Regions from separate parts of the Janthinobacterium sp. EB271-G4-7A genome, predicted to be linked through region 3. Evidence: predicted binding sites of a transcription regulator. Region 3 holds the regulator's gene; each other region holds the start of a gene.

Region 1 (4,176 bases), on a different contig from region 3:
AACCGCGTGGCCGTCGTGGAAAACGGCGCCATCGCCGAACAATTCGATTTGAGCGACACGGCCACCCCGCGCAAGACGGCGCTGGGACGCGAGCTGGCTTATTACGGCACCGAGGCGTTTGAAGCCACCGCATGGAAGGATGCAACACATGTTTGAAGAATCGATCAATAACGTCATCAACCTGCTGCCGGAAATCTGGGTGGCGCTGGGCCAGACCATGACGATGCTGGGCATTGGACTGACCGCCGCCATCCTGATCGGCGGCCCGCTGGGCATCCTGCTGTTTCTCGTCTCGGAAGGCCAGTCGCTGGAAAACCGTCCGCTGTCGACGATCCTCGGCTGGCTGGTGAACACCGTGCGCAGCTTCCCGTTCATCATCCTGCTGGTCGCCCTGACGCCGTTTACGCGCATCATCGCCGGCACCTCGATCGGCCCGCTGGCAGCCAGCGTACCGCTGTCGTTTGCCGCCATTCCCTACCTGGCGCGCCTGGTGGAACAGAACCTGCGCGAAGTGCCGCGCGGCGTGATCGAAGCGGCGCACGCCATGGGCGCGTCGGAAATGCAGATCATCTTCCGCGTGCTGCTGGTGGAGGCGCGCTCCGGCCTGGTGCTGGCCCTGACCGTGCTGTCGATCAGCTTCCTGTCGTATTCGGCCGTGGCCGGCGTGGTGGGCGGCGGCGGTATCGGCGACCTGGCCATCCGCTACGGCTACTACCGCTTCGAGACGGACATCATGGTCGCCACCGTGGCCATCCTGATCGTGCTGGTGCAAACCATCCAGTTCGCCGGCACGCGCATCGCCAAGCGCCTCGACAAACGTTAATTCATATTCAGTATTTCAGTACAAGGAAAAGCATGAACCACATTCGCCGCAACCTGCTCCTGGCCGCCGCCAGCCTGGCCTTCGCCACCGCCGCCCACGCCAAGGACCCGAAAGAACTCGTCATCGGCACCAGCTCCGGCCCGTATTCGGACCAGCTGAAGCTGGGCATCAAGCCTATCCTGGAAAAACAGGGCTACAAGGTCAAGATCGTGGAATTCAACGACTACGTGCAGCCGAACTACGCGCTGGCCGAAGGTTCGCTGGACGCCAACGTATTCCAGCACATCGTCTATCTGACCAAGTTCGCCACCGATAACAAGCTGCCACTGAGCTCATTGATCACCGTGCCGACCATGCCGATCGGCCTGTACGGCGGCAAGCAAAAGTCCTTGGCCGACGTGAAGAACGGCGCCACCATCACCATGCCGAACGATCCGACCAACCAGGCGCGCGCGCTGGTGATGCTGGCCAAGATGGGCTGGATCAAGCTCAAACCGAACGTCGATCCGCTGCGCGCTTCAGAGCGCGACGTGCTGGAAAACCCGAAGAAGCTGAAACTGGTGCCGCTGGAAGCGGCGCAGCTGCCACGTTCGCTGGCCGACGCCGACTACGCTTTTGTCAACGGTAACTTCGCCCTGGCCGCCGGCATGAAGCTGACGTCGGCCCTCGCCGTGGAAAAGATCTCGGACAGCTACATCAACCTGGTCGCCATCCGCACGGCCGACAAGGCCAAGCCATGGGTCAAGGACCTGGAAGCGGCCTACCGCTCGCGCGCCTTCCTCGACGCGACGAACAAATACCTGGCCGGCTACGAAAAGACGGACTACCAGCTGGCGCTGGAAAAGACGCTGAAAAAATAAAGCAAAGCGCTGCACGCAAAAAAACGGCCAGGTTCACACCTGGCCGTTTTTTTATTGCCCGCGCCGCGTGGACGCCGTCATTCCATGCTTAGAAACGGTAACCCACACCGACGCCGATCAGGAGCGGATCCACCTTGACTTCGCTGATCTTGGCGCCACCGGCCAATACGTCGCTGCGGATCTGCACTTTCTTGATGTCGAAGTTCAAGGACCAGTTTTTGTCCAGTTTGTAATCGACACCGGCTTGCAGCGAGAAGCCCCAGCTGTCATGTTCCAGGCGGCCGGCGCCGTTCAGCAATTTCACGTCCGAGATATTCGTGTAGTTCACGCCCGCACCCACGTATGGGCTGAACTGTTTTTCAGGCATGAAGTGGTATTGCAGCGACAGGGTCGGCGGCAAATGCTTGAAGCTGCCGATCTTCGTGCCGGACAAGGTGACGTCATGCTTTTGCGGATACGTCAGGATCAGCTCGGCAGCGATATTTGGCGTGAAGAAGTAGGAAATATCGATTTCAGGAATCGTCTTGCTGCTGACGTGAATCAGGTCGGATGCGCCGACGCCACCAACGGGAGCAGATTTGTTGGCCGGATCGATATGCACGGCGCGCGCACGGACCAGCCATGGGCTTTCCTGTGCCATTGCGTTGCCGGCGAATGCGCCGATGGCGGCCAGGACGATTGCTGCTGCAGTTGCGGACTTTTTCATTTTATTTCCCTCTGTCGTTAATGTCGTTAAGTAACGCTGCGAAGTCTAAGAGTGCAGTGCAACAAAAACTTTGATCCACATCAAATAGTGCTAGATGGCATCATCAGAGGGATTTTTTCCTTTGCCCAGGTCAAGAAAATGCGGCAGCGCAGCGCACGCATACGTATCAATGCACGCCGTCAAACAGGCTGGCGACCCAGTCGGCAAACACACGCACACGGGGCGACAATTGCCGGTGGTGGGGATACAGCACGGACACGGGCAGCGGGTCGGGACGCAAGTCCCGCAGCACTTCCACCAGGTCGCCGTCCGCCAGCGCCCGCTCCAGATGGTAGCGGGGCGCCTGGATCAAGCCCATGCCCGCGCGGCAACAGGCGTGGTATGCGTCCGCACTGTTGACGGACACGGTGCCCGGCAAGGCCACGCTGTGCCGCTGCCCGCCCACCTTGAAATCGAAGGGCCAGACCTTGCCCGTCTGGGCGGAAAAGAAATTGACGGCGCGGTGGCCATCCAGTTGCGCCAGAGTCTCCGGCGTGCCGTGCGCGGCCAGGTAGGCGGGGCTGGCGCACGTCACCTGCTCCAGCAGCGCCACGCGGCGCGCCACCATGGACGAATCGCCCAGCTCGCCCACGCGCAGCACGCAATCGACGCCTTCGCGCACCAGGTCGACGAGGCGGTCGCCCATACCGATTTCCAGTTCGATCAGCGGATAGCGGGCGCAGAACTGGTCCAGCACGGGCATGACGAAATGCATGGCCAGGGTCGCGTGCAGGTCGATGCGCAGCTTGCCGGCCGGCTGCTGGGCCGCCGAACTGAACACGGCTTCCGTTTCTTCCAGGTCCGCCAGCAGGCGCACGCAGCGCTGGTAATACGCCTCGCCATCGGGCGTGGGCGTCACTTGCCGCGTGGTCCGCTGCAGCAGGCGCACGCGCAGCCGCGCTTCAAGCTGCTTGATCGCATGCGTGACGGTCGCCTTCGGGTAGCCAAGGTCATGCGCCGCCTGGGTGAAACTGCGCAGTTCGACGATGCGGGTAAAAATGCGCATCGCATCAAATCGGTCCATCTTCCTGCCCCATTGTTATTCCTTGCTGCACAGTGTAGCGATATCACCGTTGGTTTTGCAATTGCAACGCAAGATGCGTGCAACGCAATCGACGCTTGCGCCGATGTCACTGGTCTGCCGGCCGGCTAGCCAGCATAATATTTCCACTCCGCACAATACAAATGAGAATAGTAATGATTATCATTTGCGATATAATGCACTACCTCGCTCAAGCGACTACAAAAAGGAATGGGAGACATGGATATATTGAGGGAACTGCGTGAATCGGGCTTGAAAGTAACCATCCCCCGCTTGCGGATTCTGCAGCTGTTTCAAGAAGGCACGATCAAGCACCTGAGTGCGGACGATGTCTACAAACTCTTGCTGGCCGAAAAAATCGACGTGGGCCTGGCCACCATCTACCGCGTGCTGATGCAGTTTGCCGAAGCGGGCATTTTGTTTCGCCGGCACTTCGAATCGGGCCACGCCGTGTTCGAACTGAACGAAGGCCAGCACCACGACCACCTGGTCTGCACGGGCTGCGGCAAGGTCGATGAATTCGTCGACGAAGGCATTGAGCTGCGCCAGAACGAGATCGCCGCAGAGCGGGGCTTCGTGCTGCACGAGCACGCGCTGTCGCTGTACGGCACCTGCGCCGAGTGCACGGCGAAGAAAGTCCCGCCGCGCAAAGCGTCCTGAGGCAGCGCGCAGCGTAGCGCCTGGCAAGCCACCTGCGCTACACTGC
Region 2 (4,176 bases), on a different contig from region 3:
ATCAGTTCCTCGATGGTGCGGCGCTTGATTTCCAGGCTCGTCTTGCCCAGTTCCAGCAGGCGGTCCAGGTCCGCCATCAGGGCTGGCTCGTCGCCGCGCCATCGGTGGCCCAGGCGCGCGCAGTTGATCGTCACCACGCCCAGGGAACCCGTCTGCTCGGCGGAACCGAACAGGCCGTTGCCCCGTTTCAGCAGTTCGCGCAAGTCCAGCTGCAAGCGGCAGCACATGGAGCGGATCATGTTCGGCTTGAGTTCCGAATTGATGAAGTTCTGGAAGTAGGGCAGGCCGTAGCGGGCCGTCATTTCGAACAGACGCTCCGCGTTTTCGCTATGCCAGTCGAAATCCTCGGTGATGTTATAGGTGGGGATGGGGAAGGTGAAGACCCTGCCCTTGGCGTCGCCCGCCATCATGATCTCGATGTAGGCGCGGTTGATCATGTCCATTTCCGCCTGCAGCTCGCCATAGCTGAAGTCCATCTCCTGGCCGGCGATGACGGGAATCTGCTCGCGCAGGTCGTCCGGGCAGACCCAGTCGAAGGTGAGGTTGGTGAACGGCGTCTGCGTGCCCCAGCGCGACGGCACGTTGAGGTTGAAGATCAGCTCCTGCATGTACTGGCGCACGTCTTCGTAGCGCAGGCTGTCCTTGCGGATGTAGGGTGCCATGTAGGTGTCGAAGGAGCTGAACGCCTGCGCGCCGGCCCACTCGTTTTGCAGGGTGCCGAGAAAATTGACGATCTGGCCGATGGCGCTCGACATGTGCTTGGGCGGACCGGATTCGATCTTGCCCGGCACGCCGTTCAAGCCTTCGTGCAGCAGGGTGCGCAGCGACCAGCCGGCGCAATAGCCGGCCAGCATGTCGAGGTCGTGGATGTGCAGCGCCGCTTCGCGGTGCGCCGCGCCCACTTCCGGCGGATATACCTGGTCCAGCCAGTAGTTGGCGATGACCTTGCCCGATACATTGAGTATCAGGCCGCCCAGCGAGTAGCCCTGGTTGGCGTTGGCGTTGACACGCCAGTCGCGCCGCTCCAGGTATTCATTGATGGACGCGGCGACATCGACCTGGCCGCGTGTGGGGGAAACTGCATTTGTCGTCATGAAACCTCCAGTAAACACAACATGCGGTGTTTTTATGGAGATTAATCACTAAATATAGTGACGTCAAAGGGCGCGTGCTGTTGCGTGACGAATCCTTGATGCAGGTGAAAAAAGCGCCCCCGTTTACTTTTTCGCGCGGCCCTGGCGCAGGATGACGCGGCTCAGGCCAAAGTACGCGGCGGCGCAGACGGCGATGCTGATAGTGGAGGCGGGCAGCACGTGCGCCCAGATTTCCAGCGGCGAGAAGGTGCTCCAGCTGGCGACGCGGATATCGAAGGTGACGTAGTTCGCCAGCAGCCAGTAGACGGCCAGCAGGCCCGTGCTGATGGCGATCTGGCGCGGCACCGGCATGGCGCGGCGCGCGAAGACGGCTTGCAGGAACAGCAGCAGCACGCCCGGATACGCGCCCAGTATCTCGGGCGACAGGATGGAGAGCTTTTCTTCGACATAGCCGTCGGCGGGCGCGGCCCACTGTACTTGCAGCACGGTGAGGAACAGGGTGAGCAGGAAGATCAGCAGCGGTTTGCGGGGCATGGCGGGCAATCGAAGAGGGAGAAAAGTGGGGCATTTTACAGCCAGGTCAAGCAAGTTGAACGCGCGCCAGCCATGCATGCATTCCTTCACCTGCGTCAAGGACTGGCCAGCATGGGCGGGGCTATAGTCTGCACCCTGAGCCGATACAGGACTGTGAATATCATGATGCTTGAATCAACCACCGCCACCCGCGTGGCCGGACCGCTGGAACTGGTCTGCCCCGCCGGCAGCCTGCCCGCCTTGAAAGCAGCCGTCGACAATGGCGCCGACACCGTTTACCTGGGCTTTCGCGACGCCACCAATGCGCGCAATTTCGCCGGCCTCAATTTCGACGAGAAGGCCATCGCCGAGGGCGTGCGCTATGCCCACCAATATGGGCGCAAGGTGCTGCTGGCGCTGAATACCTATCCGCAGCCGCACAACTGGGCCGTGTGGCGCAGCGCCATCGACCGCGCCGCGCAGGCCGGCATCGACGCCATGATCGTGGCCGATCCTGGCCTGATGGCCTACGCAAGTGAGCATCACCCGCAGCTGCGCCTGCACCTTTCCGTGCAGGGCTCGGCCACCAACTACGAAGCCATCAATTTTTACCATGAGCACTTCGGCATCGCCCGCGCCGTGCTGCCGCGCGTGCTGTCGATGGCGCAGGTGGAGCAACTGATCGCCAAGACGGAAGTCGAGATCGAGGTCTTCGGTTTCGGCTCCCTGTGCGTGATGGTCGAAGGACGTTGCGCGCTGTCGTCGTATGCGACGGGCGAGGCGCCGAATACCCATGGCGTGTGCTCGCCGGCGAAATCCGTGCGTTGGCTGGAAACGCCGAACGGCCTCGAATCGCGCCTGAACGGCGTGCTGATCGACCGCTATGCGCCCGGCGAAAACGCCAGCTATCCGACCCTGTGCAAGGGCCGTTTCGAAGTCAATGACGAAGAGTATTACGCCATCGAGGAGCCGGCCAGCCTGAATACCCTGGCGCTGCTGCCGCAACTGATCGCCATGGGCGTGCGGGCCGTGAAGATCGAAGGGCGCCAGCGCAGCCCCGCCTACGTGGCGCAGGTGACGCGCGTGTGGCGCGAGGCGATCGACGCCTGCCGCGAAGGCAATGCGCGCTACGCCGTCAAGCCGGGCTGGATGGCGGCCATGGACAAGCTGGCCGAAGGCCAGCAGCACACATTAGGTGCTTACCACAGATCTTGGAAATAGAGGATGAACATGCTGAAGCTCTCACTGGGCCCCTTGCTGTACTACTGGCCGCGTGCCACCGTCTTCGAGTTTTACCAGCAGATCGCCGGCACCGCCGTCGATATCGTGTACCTGGGCGAAACCGTCTGCTCGCGCCGGCATGAGGTGCGCCTGGCCGACTGGCTCGATATCGCCGACATGCTGGCCGCCGCCGGCAAGGAAGTGGTGCTGTCGACGCAGGCGCTGATCGAGGCGGGCGCCGAACTGGCGACCCTGCGCCGCATCACGGGCAATGGCCGCTATGGCGTCGAGGCCAACGACATGGGCGCCGTGCACTGCATGGAAAAGGGTACGTCCTTCGTCGCCGGTCCCCATTTGAACCTGTTCAATGGCCCCAGCCTGCAATTGCTGGCGCGCCTGGGTGCACGGCGCTGGGTGATGCCGCTGGAAATGGGGCAGACGGCGCTGGCCGAGATGCAGCGCCAGAAGCCGGAAGGGCTGGAGACGGAAGTCTTCGCCTACGGCCGCATGCCGCTGGCGTTTTCCGCGCGCTGCTTCACGGCGCGCAACCGCAACCTGCCGAAGGACGATTGCGGCTACAGCTGCCTGGAAGAGCCGGACGGCCTGCTGCTGCGCACGCGCGACGAAGTGCCATTCCTGGTACTGAATGGCACGCAGACGCAGTCGGCGCTGGTCTACAACCTGGTGCGAGAACTCGACGCCATGCGCGACATGGGCGTGGTGGTGGCGCGCATCAGCCCGCAAGCCATGCATACGGAACAAGTCATCGCCATCTTTGACCGCGCCCGCCGTGGCCAGGTCAGCGGCATCGGCGCCCAGGCCCAGCTGGCGGCCTGCCAGCCGGCCGGCGCCTGCGACGGCTACTGGCACGGCCAGCCCGGCATGGAACAGCACGCCCCACATTGAACGCATCGAAAGGAAGCACCATGCAAGATCAACTGGAAAGATTGCCGATCCCGGCCAAGCCTCCCATGAGCAAGCCCGGCGTGTCGTACCGCTTGCCGGAACCGCTGGCCGAATTGCTGTCCAAGCTGCCCCCGTATCCCGCCTCCTGGCTGTTCGTGCAAGGCTTGAACCGCCTGCTGGCGCCGCAATTGCCCGACGACGTGCGGCGCAGCCTGGAAGGGCGCAGCTTGCGCTTGCGGCTGCTGGACGCGGGCATCGCCTTCGATTTCGAGTGGCAGGGCACGGTGTTTGTGGCCGAGCGCTATGTCGACGTGCCGGACCTGTGCATCGCGGCCAGCGTGCATGATTTGATGCTGCTGGCGCGGCGCCACGAAGATCCGGACACCCTGTTCTTCAGCCGTCGTTTGAGCCTGGAAGGCGATACGGAACTGGGCTTGCTGTT
Region 3 (4,176 bases):
GGCGAATCCAAGGTACACGTGCTGTCGGCGTATGTCTGGAGCCTGTCGAATCCGCAGGCGCCCGCAAAGTAAAAATGGAACCTCAAGTCATCAAGATGTATGCGGCCCGCGAGCAAATCTACCCTCGCGAGGCCAAAGGACGCTACGCTACCTGGCGATGGGTATGCGTATGGCTTACCCAGCTGGCGTTCTACGGCTTGCCGTGGTTGACCTGGAATGGCAGGCAAGCCCTGCTGTTCGATTTGACCACGCGCAAGTTCTACATTTTCGGCGTCGTGCTGTGGCCCCAGGATTTCATCTATCTGGCGGCCCTGCTGATCATCTGTGCGTATTTGTTGTTCCTCGTCACGGCCATTGCCGGGCGGGTGTGGTGCGGGTTCTCCTGCCCGCAAACGGTATACACGGAAATTTTCCTGTGGGTCGAACGCCGCATCGAGGGCACGCGCAGCGCGCGCATGGCCCTCGACAAGCAGGGCCCCTCCGTGCGCAAGGCCTTCAAGAAGACCGCCAAGCACCTGGTATGGGGCGCCATCGCCCTGTGGACGGGCTTTACCTTTGTCGGCTACTTCACGCCGATCAAGGAACTGGCGCAGTCGGTGACCACCCTCAATTTCGGTCCCTGGGAATGGTTCTGGGTCTTGTTCTACAGCCTGGCAACCTACGGCAACGCGGGCTGGCTGCGCGAGCAGGTGTGCAAATACATGTGCCCCTACGCGCGCTTCCAGAGCGCCATGTTCGACCAGGACACCCTGATCATCACCTACGATGCCAAGCGCGGCGAACCACGCGGCGCCATGAGCAAGAAGGCCGGCAACAACGACAAGCTGGGCGATTGCATCGACTGTACCCTGTGCGTGCAGGTGTGTCCGACCGGCATCGATATCCGCAACGGCCTGCAGTATGAATGCATCGGCTGCGCCGCCTGCGTCGATGCCTGCAACAGCGTGATGGACAAGGTCGAGCGGCCGCGTGGCCTGATACGCTACAGCACCGACCATGCGATGGAAAACAACTTCAATTCGAAGCAGATACGTCAGCGCGCCATGCGCCCGCGCGTCTTGATCTACACTTCCATCCTGGCCCTGATCATCATCGCCGTGTGTACGTCGCTGGCCCTGCGCACGCCCCTGAAAATGGACGTGATCCGCGACCGCGGTTCGATGGGGCGCGAAGTCGAAGACGGCATGATCGAAAACGTCTACCGCCTGCAGATCATGAATACGTCCGAGCAAAGCCAGCATTTTAAAATCAGCGCTTCCGGCTTGCCGGGCCTGACCTTGCTGACGCGCGAAGAAGTGACCTTGCAGCCGACGGAAACGCTGGGCTGGCCGATCCGCCTGCGCGTACCGCACGGCGTGGGAGAGAAGGGCTCGAACAAGATTGCGATCGAATTGCAATCGCTGGACGATCCATCGCTGCATGTGCGTGAAAGCGCGGTATTCATCGTGCCACGTTAACAAGGAAAGGCGGACGGGGACCGGGTGCCCTCGCCGCCGCCACGAAGTTGCAGGAAGGCCGGTCCCCATGCGGGGACTGGCTGATTAAACAGGAGAAACACCATGTCCGACAGTCTGAAACTGCAACCCCCCGTTGCACCGTGGTACAAGCATCGCTGGCCATGGCTGCTGATGATCGGTCCCGGCCTGTCCGTGGTCGTCGGCAGCTTCATGGGCTATATCGCGTTTACGCAGCCCGATGCGCTGGTGGTGGGCGATTATTACAAGCAGGGCAAGGCGATCAACCAGGATTTGAAGCGCGACACGATCGCCAGCGACCTGGCCATGGATACGCGCCTGTCATATGACGTGGCTGCAGCGCGCCTCAGTGGTTCCGTGCACAGCTTCGGCAAGGCCTATCAGGCGCCGCTGCAGCTGCACCTGGCGCATGCGACCCTGCCGGAAAAGGATATCAAGCTGCTGGTGCAGCCCGATGCGGCCGGCAATTTTTCCGTAGCACTGCCGATGCTCGAGCGCAGCCGCTGGCAAGTGCTGGTGGAAAACGACAAACGCGAGTGGCGGCTGTCCGGCATCTGGACCTGGCCCCTGCAGCGCAGCATCGCGCTGCACGCGGATGAAGAACTGTAAGTCTTATTTGCAGACGTCCGTGCCGGCCGTAATCGCTTTCAACTTGGCCGGCTGCAGGATTTCGATCTCGCGGTTCGAGACGCGCAGCCAGCCTTCCTTCTTGAATTTCGACAATAAGCGGCTGACGCTTTCGATGGTCAGGCCCAGATAGTTGCCGATTTCCTCGCGCGACATGCGCAGCTGGAAATTGCTGCCCGAATAGCCGCGTGCTTCATAGCGCGATGCCAGGTTGACGATGAAGGCGGCAAAACGCTGGGTCGCCTGCATATTGCCCAGCAATAGCATGACGCTTTGCTCGCGCGTGATTTCCTGGCTCATCATGCGGTGGAAATGACGCAGCAGGGTCGGCATATTGCCCAGCAATTGTTCCAGGCTGGAAAACGGAATTTCACACACTTCGCTGTCTTCCAGCGCCACGGCATTACAGTGGTGGCGGTCGGCGCTGATGGCATCCATGCCCAGCAGTTCACCGGCCATCTGGAAACCCGTCACCTGCTCTTCGCCACCCGGATTGATCTGGTAGGTCTTGAAGTGCCCCAGGCGGATCGCGTACAGGTTCTGGAACGAGTCGCCGATGCGGAACAGCGAGGCCCCGCGCACGATCTTGCGGCGGCGGCCGATGATCTGGTCCAGCCGATCCATGTCGCCCACATCAAGGCCCATCGGCAGGCACAATTGATGCATGCTGCAGGTCGAGCATCGTGCACGCAACGCCTCCACGTTCACGGTGGGCAAGGTTGGAGTGAGGAGCGCTTCAGTCATGTCGGTACCTTTTAGAAAATGCAACAACAAGTTTACTGCATACAGCTGCATACAGGGTTGCCGTATGCCAATTTCACCGTAAATTCGGCGAATAAACGACGTCCAGCCTTTAATTATATGGCAACATCGTCAAAAGCCCATACGGGGCGGGCAATTTGCGCGGCGGCGCTTGCCAAGCTGGGGTATTGATAGGAAAATTCCTGACAGCATTATCTGCCGCCTGTGCCGCCCGGCACTGAAAAGGAAATCATGAAGCCTCTCGGCATTAAAGCAAAAGTCGCGCTGGCCACCAGCCTGACCTCGATCGCCATGATCGCGCTGGTCACCATGATCCAGGTGCAGCACATGCGCGACGACTTCACCCGAGTACTGCTGAGCCAGCAGTCATCGCTGATCAGCCGCACCGCTGCCGAGCTCGACGACAAGCTGGGCATGCTGCTGCAGATTGTCACCCTGACGGCCAGGCAGCAGCCGCCGGAATTGATCGCCCAGCCCGCCCAATTGCGCGAATACTATGCGCGCCGCTCGATGCTGGTGCTGTTCGACGACGTGCTGGTGCTCGACGCGCATGGCGCCATCGTGGCCGACATGCCGGAAGTGACGGGGCGCGCCGGCATCAACGTCGCCGAGCGCGAGTATTTCCAGACCGTCCTGCGCACGCGCCAGCCCATGATTACCGAGCCGATGCTGGGCAAGTCGAGCGGCATGCCCATCGTGCAGATGGTGGCGCCCGTGCTGGCCGCCGATGGCCAGGTGGCCGGCGTGGTGATCGGCGTGCTGCGCCTGTACAAGGACAATCTGCTGGGCCGCCTGCGCTCGGAAAAGATCGGCAAGAGCGGCTATTACTTCATCCTCACGCGCGGCGCCGTGCCGCGCTACGTGCTGCACCCCGATACCAGCCGTTTGCTGCAGCCGCGCAAGCCGAACGCCAACCTGACGACCACCCAGCTGCTGAAGGAGGATGGCGAAGGCAGCATGGTCAGCACCAACAGCCGCGGCATCACGGCCGTCAACAGCTTCAAGCGCCTGAAATCCGTGAACTGGCTGCTGGCCGCCTCGCTGCCCGTCGAGGATGCCTTCGAACCGTTCGATGGCGTGCTGTACCGGCTGGTGCTGTGGAGCATCCTCGCTTCGCTGCTGGCCGCTGCCGTTCTGGGCTGGGTTACCGTGCGCCTGCTGTCGCCGCTGGTGCGCCTGCGCGATACCCTGCTGGCCCTGCGCACCAGCGGCAGCCGTTTCACCCCCGTGCCGGTACAGCAGCGCGACGAGATCGGCGAACTGACGGAAGCGTTCAATGGCCTGATGAGCGAACGCGACCGCCTGCAGCAGG
Region 4 (4,176 bases), on a different contig from region 3:
CGCAAGCCTTGCAGCTGGCGCAGCGGGACGACTTCGACATTCTGCTGCTGGACTTGCAGATGCCGCGCATGGATGGGCTGGCCGCCACGCAAGCCATCCGTGCCGCCGCCCTGCGCGATGGCCGCCCGCGCGTGCCCGTGATCGCCATGACGGCCAGCGTGCTCGATGCGCACCGCAAGGCGGCGCGGGCGGCCGGCATGGACGGTTTCGCCACCAAGCCCGTCGAGTGGCAGGCGCTGTCGCAGGAAATCGCCCGCGTGCTGGGCCTGGCGGCAGAAGCGGGCGACGATGGCGACGAACCGGCGGCGCCCGCTGGCGGACGGGTGCTGCACCATGCGGGCGCCCTGCAGCGCTGGGCCGGCAACGACAGTGCCTACCACGCGGCGCTGGCCCGTTTCGCACGCGAGCATCCCCGCTTGCCGCCTGCCCTGCTGGCCGCCATCGAGGCGCGCGACCACGCGGCGCTCTTGCCGCAGAGTCACCAGTTGCGCGGCGTGGCAGCCAATCTCGGTCTGGAACAGCTGGCCGCCAGCCTGGCGGCGCTGGAGCAGTGCTGCGCCAGCCCCGGCTCCGCCACGGCACGGCAGCTCGACGAGATGCTGGGCAAGCTGCTGACGCAATGGCCGGCGGCCCTGGCCGCCATCGCCCGGCTGGCGCCGCCTGCATTGCCGGCGGCAACGGCGGCTGCCATCGATGCGCCCGCCGCCCGGCAAGCGGCCAGTTCCCTGCTGCACGCCTTGCGGCGCGGCGAACTCGATGACGCGGCGCAAGCACAGTTGCAGCACGCCATGGGCGCGCAAGCGGACGCGCTGGCGCCGCTGCGGCATGCCATCGACGATTTCGATTTCCCCCTCGCGCAGTCGCTCTTGCACGACTTGCTGCACACCTTCGCACCGGAGTCCCCATGAATGCACCCGCCAGGCCCGTGATTCTCGTCGTCGACGACGAGGCGGCCAATTTGCAATTGCTGCGCCAGATATTGCAGAACGACTACGCGCTGCTGTTCGCCAAGGATGGCGCGCGGGCACTGGAACTGGCGCAGCAGGAACGCCCGGCCCTGATCCTGCTCGACGTGATGATGCCCGGCATGAGCGGCCACGACGCCTGCCGCCAGCTGAAAGCCGCGCCACTGACGGCCGCCATTCCCGTCATTTTCGTCACGGCCCTGAATGACATGCGCGACGAACTCAGTGGTTTTGAAGCGGGCGCCGTCGATTACATCACCAAGCCGCTCAGTCCCGCCATCGTGCGCGCCCGCGTGCGCACGCACCTGTCGCTGGTGCGCATCGACGAGCTGAAGGAAACGCGGCTGCAGATCGTCCAGCGCCTGGGCCTGGCAGCCGAATACAAGGACAATGAAACGGGCTTGCACGTGATCCGCATGAGCCATTACGCGCGCCTGCTGGGCGTGGCCGTCGGCATGGACGAGGCCGCCGCTGACGACCTGCTGCACGCGGCGCCCATGCACGACGTGGGCAAGATCGGCATCCCCGATCGCATCCTGCAAAAGCCGGGCAAGCTCGACGCGGATGAATGGGCCATCATGCAGACGCACGCGCGCATCGGCGGCGACATCATCGGCGAACATGCCGAAGGCGGCATGCTGGCGCTGGCGCGCGAGATCGCCCTGTCGCACCATGAAAAATGGGATGGCAGCGGCTACCCGAACGGCTTGGCGGGCGAAGCGATTCCCCTGGCGGGGCGCATCGTCGCCGTGGCCGACGTCTTCGACGCGCTGACCTCGGTGCGCCCGTACAAGCGCGCGTGGTCGGTACTGGACGCCGTGGGCTATCTGCAAGCGCAACAAGGCAGCCATTTCGATGCGCGGCTGGTCGGGCTGTTTGTGCAGGAACTGCCCGCCATCGACGCCATCCGGCTGCGCTGGGCAGAGAAAGAGGAACACCACGCGCCCGCTTGAAGAATGAACTCCCGCCACGGCCAGCGTTGTTGCGTCACACAGGGAAGTGCCGGACAGATGGCGCCGGCGCCGATGCAGACCACTGGAAAGGCAAGGAGTTCAATGTCATTATGGCTGGCGACGGGCCAAACATTTTGATGCACATCAAATGGATCAGCATTTCCTGGCTGAGGACTTGCAGATGGCCATGGCCCGTGTTTTTTTGACCCACATCAAGCCCAGCACAAGAAAACCGCCCGCCAGCAAGGCAATGCTGGACTTGCCCGTATTGCCGTTCTAGCCTTGTTGCCATCCTGACTAGCGAATGACAACATGGCCTATAAATCCATCCTCGTCCACGCCGACCTGTCGCGCCATGCGCCGCAGCGCATCGCCATCGCGGCACGGCTGGCGCACGCGCACCAGGCGCACCTGATCGGCGCCGCCATGACGGGCCTGTCGCGTTTTTACGTGGAAAACAACCGCGGCATGCGCGGCAGCGCCGTGGCGGCGCAGATCAACGCCCTGCATGGGCAGGCGGAACAAGCCCTCGACCAGTTTGAAACGCTGGCGCGCCAGGCCGGCACCGTCTCGCTGGAACGGCGCCTGATCGAAGACGATGAGGATGGCGGCATGGCCGTCAGCGCGCGCTACAGCGACTTGACGGTGCTGAGCCAGCACGACGACAGCGAAGCGCTGCCCGGCGCCATGAGCGACCTGGTGCCCTACGTGATGCTGAACGCGGCCCGTCCCGTGCTGATCGTGCCGCGCAGCGGCAAGTTCACGCAGATCGACAACACCGTCGTGGTGGCCTGGGATGGCAGCATGGAAGCGACGCGCGCCATCGGCCACGCCCTGCCCCTCTTGCGCGCGGCGCGCCTGGTGGTGCTGGCCCTGCTGCACCCGCCGGCCGGCCATGCACAGCCGGCCCGCCATCCGGGCGCCGACATCGCCGCCTACCTGAGCCGCCATGGCGTGCCCGTCGAAGTGCGTCCGGCCATCGCCACGGGCGACATCGGCGCGGCGCTGCTGGCCATGGCCGCCGAAGTGCATGCGGACCTGCTGGTGATGGGCGGCTACGGCCACGCGCGCTTCCGCGAAATTTTACTCGGCGGCGTGACGGAAACGATCTTGCGCCAGATGACCTTGCCGGTGCTGATGGCGCACTGAAACCAAGCGCGCTCCATGTCGTTGCACGATGGGTATACTTGCCTGTTTATCCATATCAAAGCAATGTACATGAACCAACAACTCGTCAATTGGGGCAATAGCCTGGCGCCATTCGGCGGCGAACTGCTGTGGACCGCCCTGCCGTGGATGCTGCTGTGCAGCGCGGCCGGCTTCGTGCTGGCGCTCGGCATCTGCTACCAGCTGGCCAGAAAATGCCTGCTGGTGCGCCGTCCCCGCGCCTGGCATGTGGCCGCCAAGCTCAGCTATGTGCTGATCCTGCTCGCGCTGCCGCTCCTCGGTGCCGGCTTTGGCGCCGTGCACAGCGTGCACCGCGTGGTCAACCAGGCCCTCGAGCGCGACTTGCAGCCCGTGGTCGAAGCACAGATGCCGGCGCTGCGCGTCTACCTGGAACAGCAGGTCAAGCTGATCGCCCCGGGCCAGCCCATCAGCGTGCGCAGCCTGCTGGAACCATTCGTGCAAGGCATGTATTACCAGCCCACATCCAGCAGCTACTGGGAACGCAGCAAGGCGCGCTGGATCAATGAATTCATTCTGCGCCGCGGCAGCGTGCTGCTGACGCAGGTGCTGCAGGAACAGCTGATCGCCAGGGTCGGCCTGCTCGGCGAAGCGCTCAAGGGCGCCAACTTCCGTGGCCAGGCGACGGGCGAACTGGCCGCGCTGGGCACCGATCTGGCCGTGCGCCTGACCACCGACGTGGCGCGCCATGCCGACTTCAGCAAACTCGACAAGTCAGTGCCGATGATTTTCATCGACGCCATCAAACGGCAAGCCGGCGCCTATTTCAATTCGTTCAAGATCACGCTGGGCCTGTTCGCGCTGGCGGCGCTGCTGCTGGTATGGGGCGAGATCATGCTGTACCGCCATTACTACCTGCGCCGCCATCCGCCCGCCGCAGCCCTGCCCGTGCCGCCCATGTAAAAAAAGCCGCGCCTCCTTGCGGATGGCGCGGCTTTCAGGCGGCAGCTAAAAACTTAGGCTTTGCGTTGCGCTACCGCGTCAACGACGCACAGCGCCGTCATGTTGACGATGCGGCGCACGGTGGCCGATGGCGTCAGGATGTGCACGGGCTTGGCGCAACCGAGCAGGAT

Evidence for each region. Region 3 encodes FNR, which switches genes on or off when oxygen is low (the NO sensors DNR and NnrR bind a similar motif). Its sites were predicted from a motif close to TTGATNNNNATCAA; they were not measured.
Region 1: a site for FNR is predicted at 2,460-2,473, ahead of IGS58_RS08150 (OmpW/AlkL family protein). Genes of this name have one in related genera too.
Region 2: a site for FNR is predicted at 1,714-1,727, ahead of ubiU (ubiquinone anaerobic biosynthesis protein UbiU). Genes of this name have one in related genera too.
Region 4: a site for FNR is predicted at 2,053-2,066, ahead of IGS58_RS01655 (universal stress protein). Genes of this name have one in related genera too.

What each region holds. Positions count from the first base shown of each region.
Region 1 covers NZ_JACYMI010000001.1:1,777,808-1,781,983, reverse strand. Annotated here, with positions in the region: gene IGS58_RS08165 (methionine ABC transporter ATP-binding protein) at 1-156, shown strand, start outside; gene IGS58_RS08160 (methionine ABC transporter permease) at 149-823, shown strand; gene IGS58_RS08155 (MetQ/NlpA family ABC transporter substrate-binding protein) at 856-1,683, shown strand; gene IGS58_RS08150 (OmpW/AlkL family protein) at 1,772-2,389, opposite strand; gene IGS58_RS08145 (LysR family transcriptional regulator) at 2,556-3,452, opposite strand; gene fur (ferric iron uptake transcriptional regulator) at 3,690-4,130, shown strand.
Region 2 covers NZ_JACYMI010000001.1:3,856,905-3,861,080, reverse strand. Annotated here, with positions in the region: gene IGS58_RS17365 (ribonucleoside triphosphate reductase) at 1-1,094, opposite strand, end outside; gene IGS58_RS17360 (hypothetical protein) at 1,218-1,628, opposite strand; gene ubiU (ubiquinone anaerobic biosynthesis protein UbiU) at 1,791-2,828, shown strand; gene ubiV (ubiquinone anaerobic biosynthesis protein UbiV) at 2,838-3,734, shown strand; gene ubiT (ubiquinone anaerobic biosynthesis accessory factor UbiT) at 3,755-4,176, shown strand, end outside.
Region 3 covers NZ_JACYMI010000004.1:360,489-364,664, reverse strand. Annotated here, with positions in the region: gene ccoP (cytochrome-c oxidase, cbb3-type subunit III) at 1-72, shown strand, start outside; gene ccoG (cytochrome c oxidase accessory protein CcoG) at 75-1,457, shown strand; gene IGS58_RS24550 (FixH family protein) at 1,560-2,084, shown strand; gene fnr (fumarate/nitrate reduction transcriptional regulator Fnr) at 2,088-2,846, opposite strand; gene IGS58_RS24540 (response regulator) at 3,096-4,176, shown strand, end outside.
Region 4 covers NZ_JACYMI010000001.1:346,435-350,610, reverse strand. Annotated here, with positions in the region: gene IGS58_RS01665 (MHYT domain-containing protein) at 1-908, shown strand, start outside; gene IGS58_RS01660 (HD domain-containing phosphohydrolase) at 905-1,918, shown strand; gene IGS58_RS01655 (universal stress protein) at 2,231-3,067, shown strand; gene IGS58_RS01650 (hypothetical protein) at 3,137-4,006, shown strand; gene IGS58_RS01645 (NADP-dependent malic enzyme) at 4,060-4,176, opposite strand, start outside.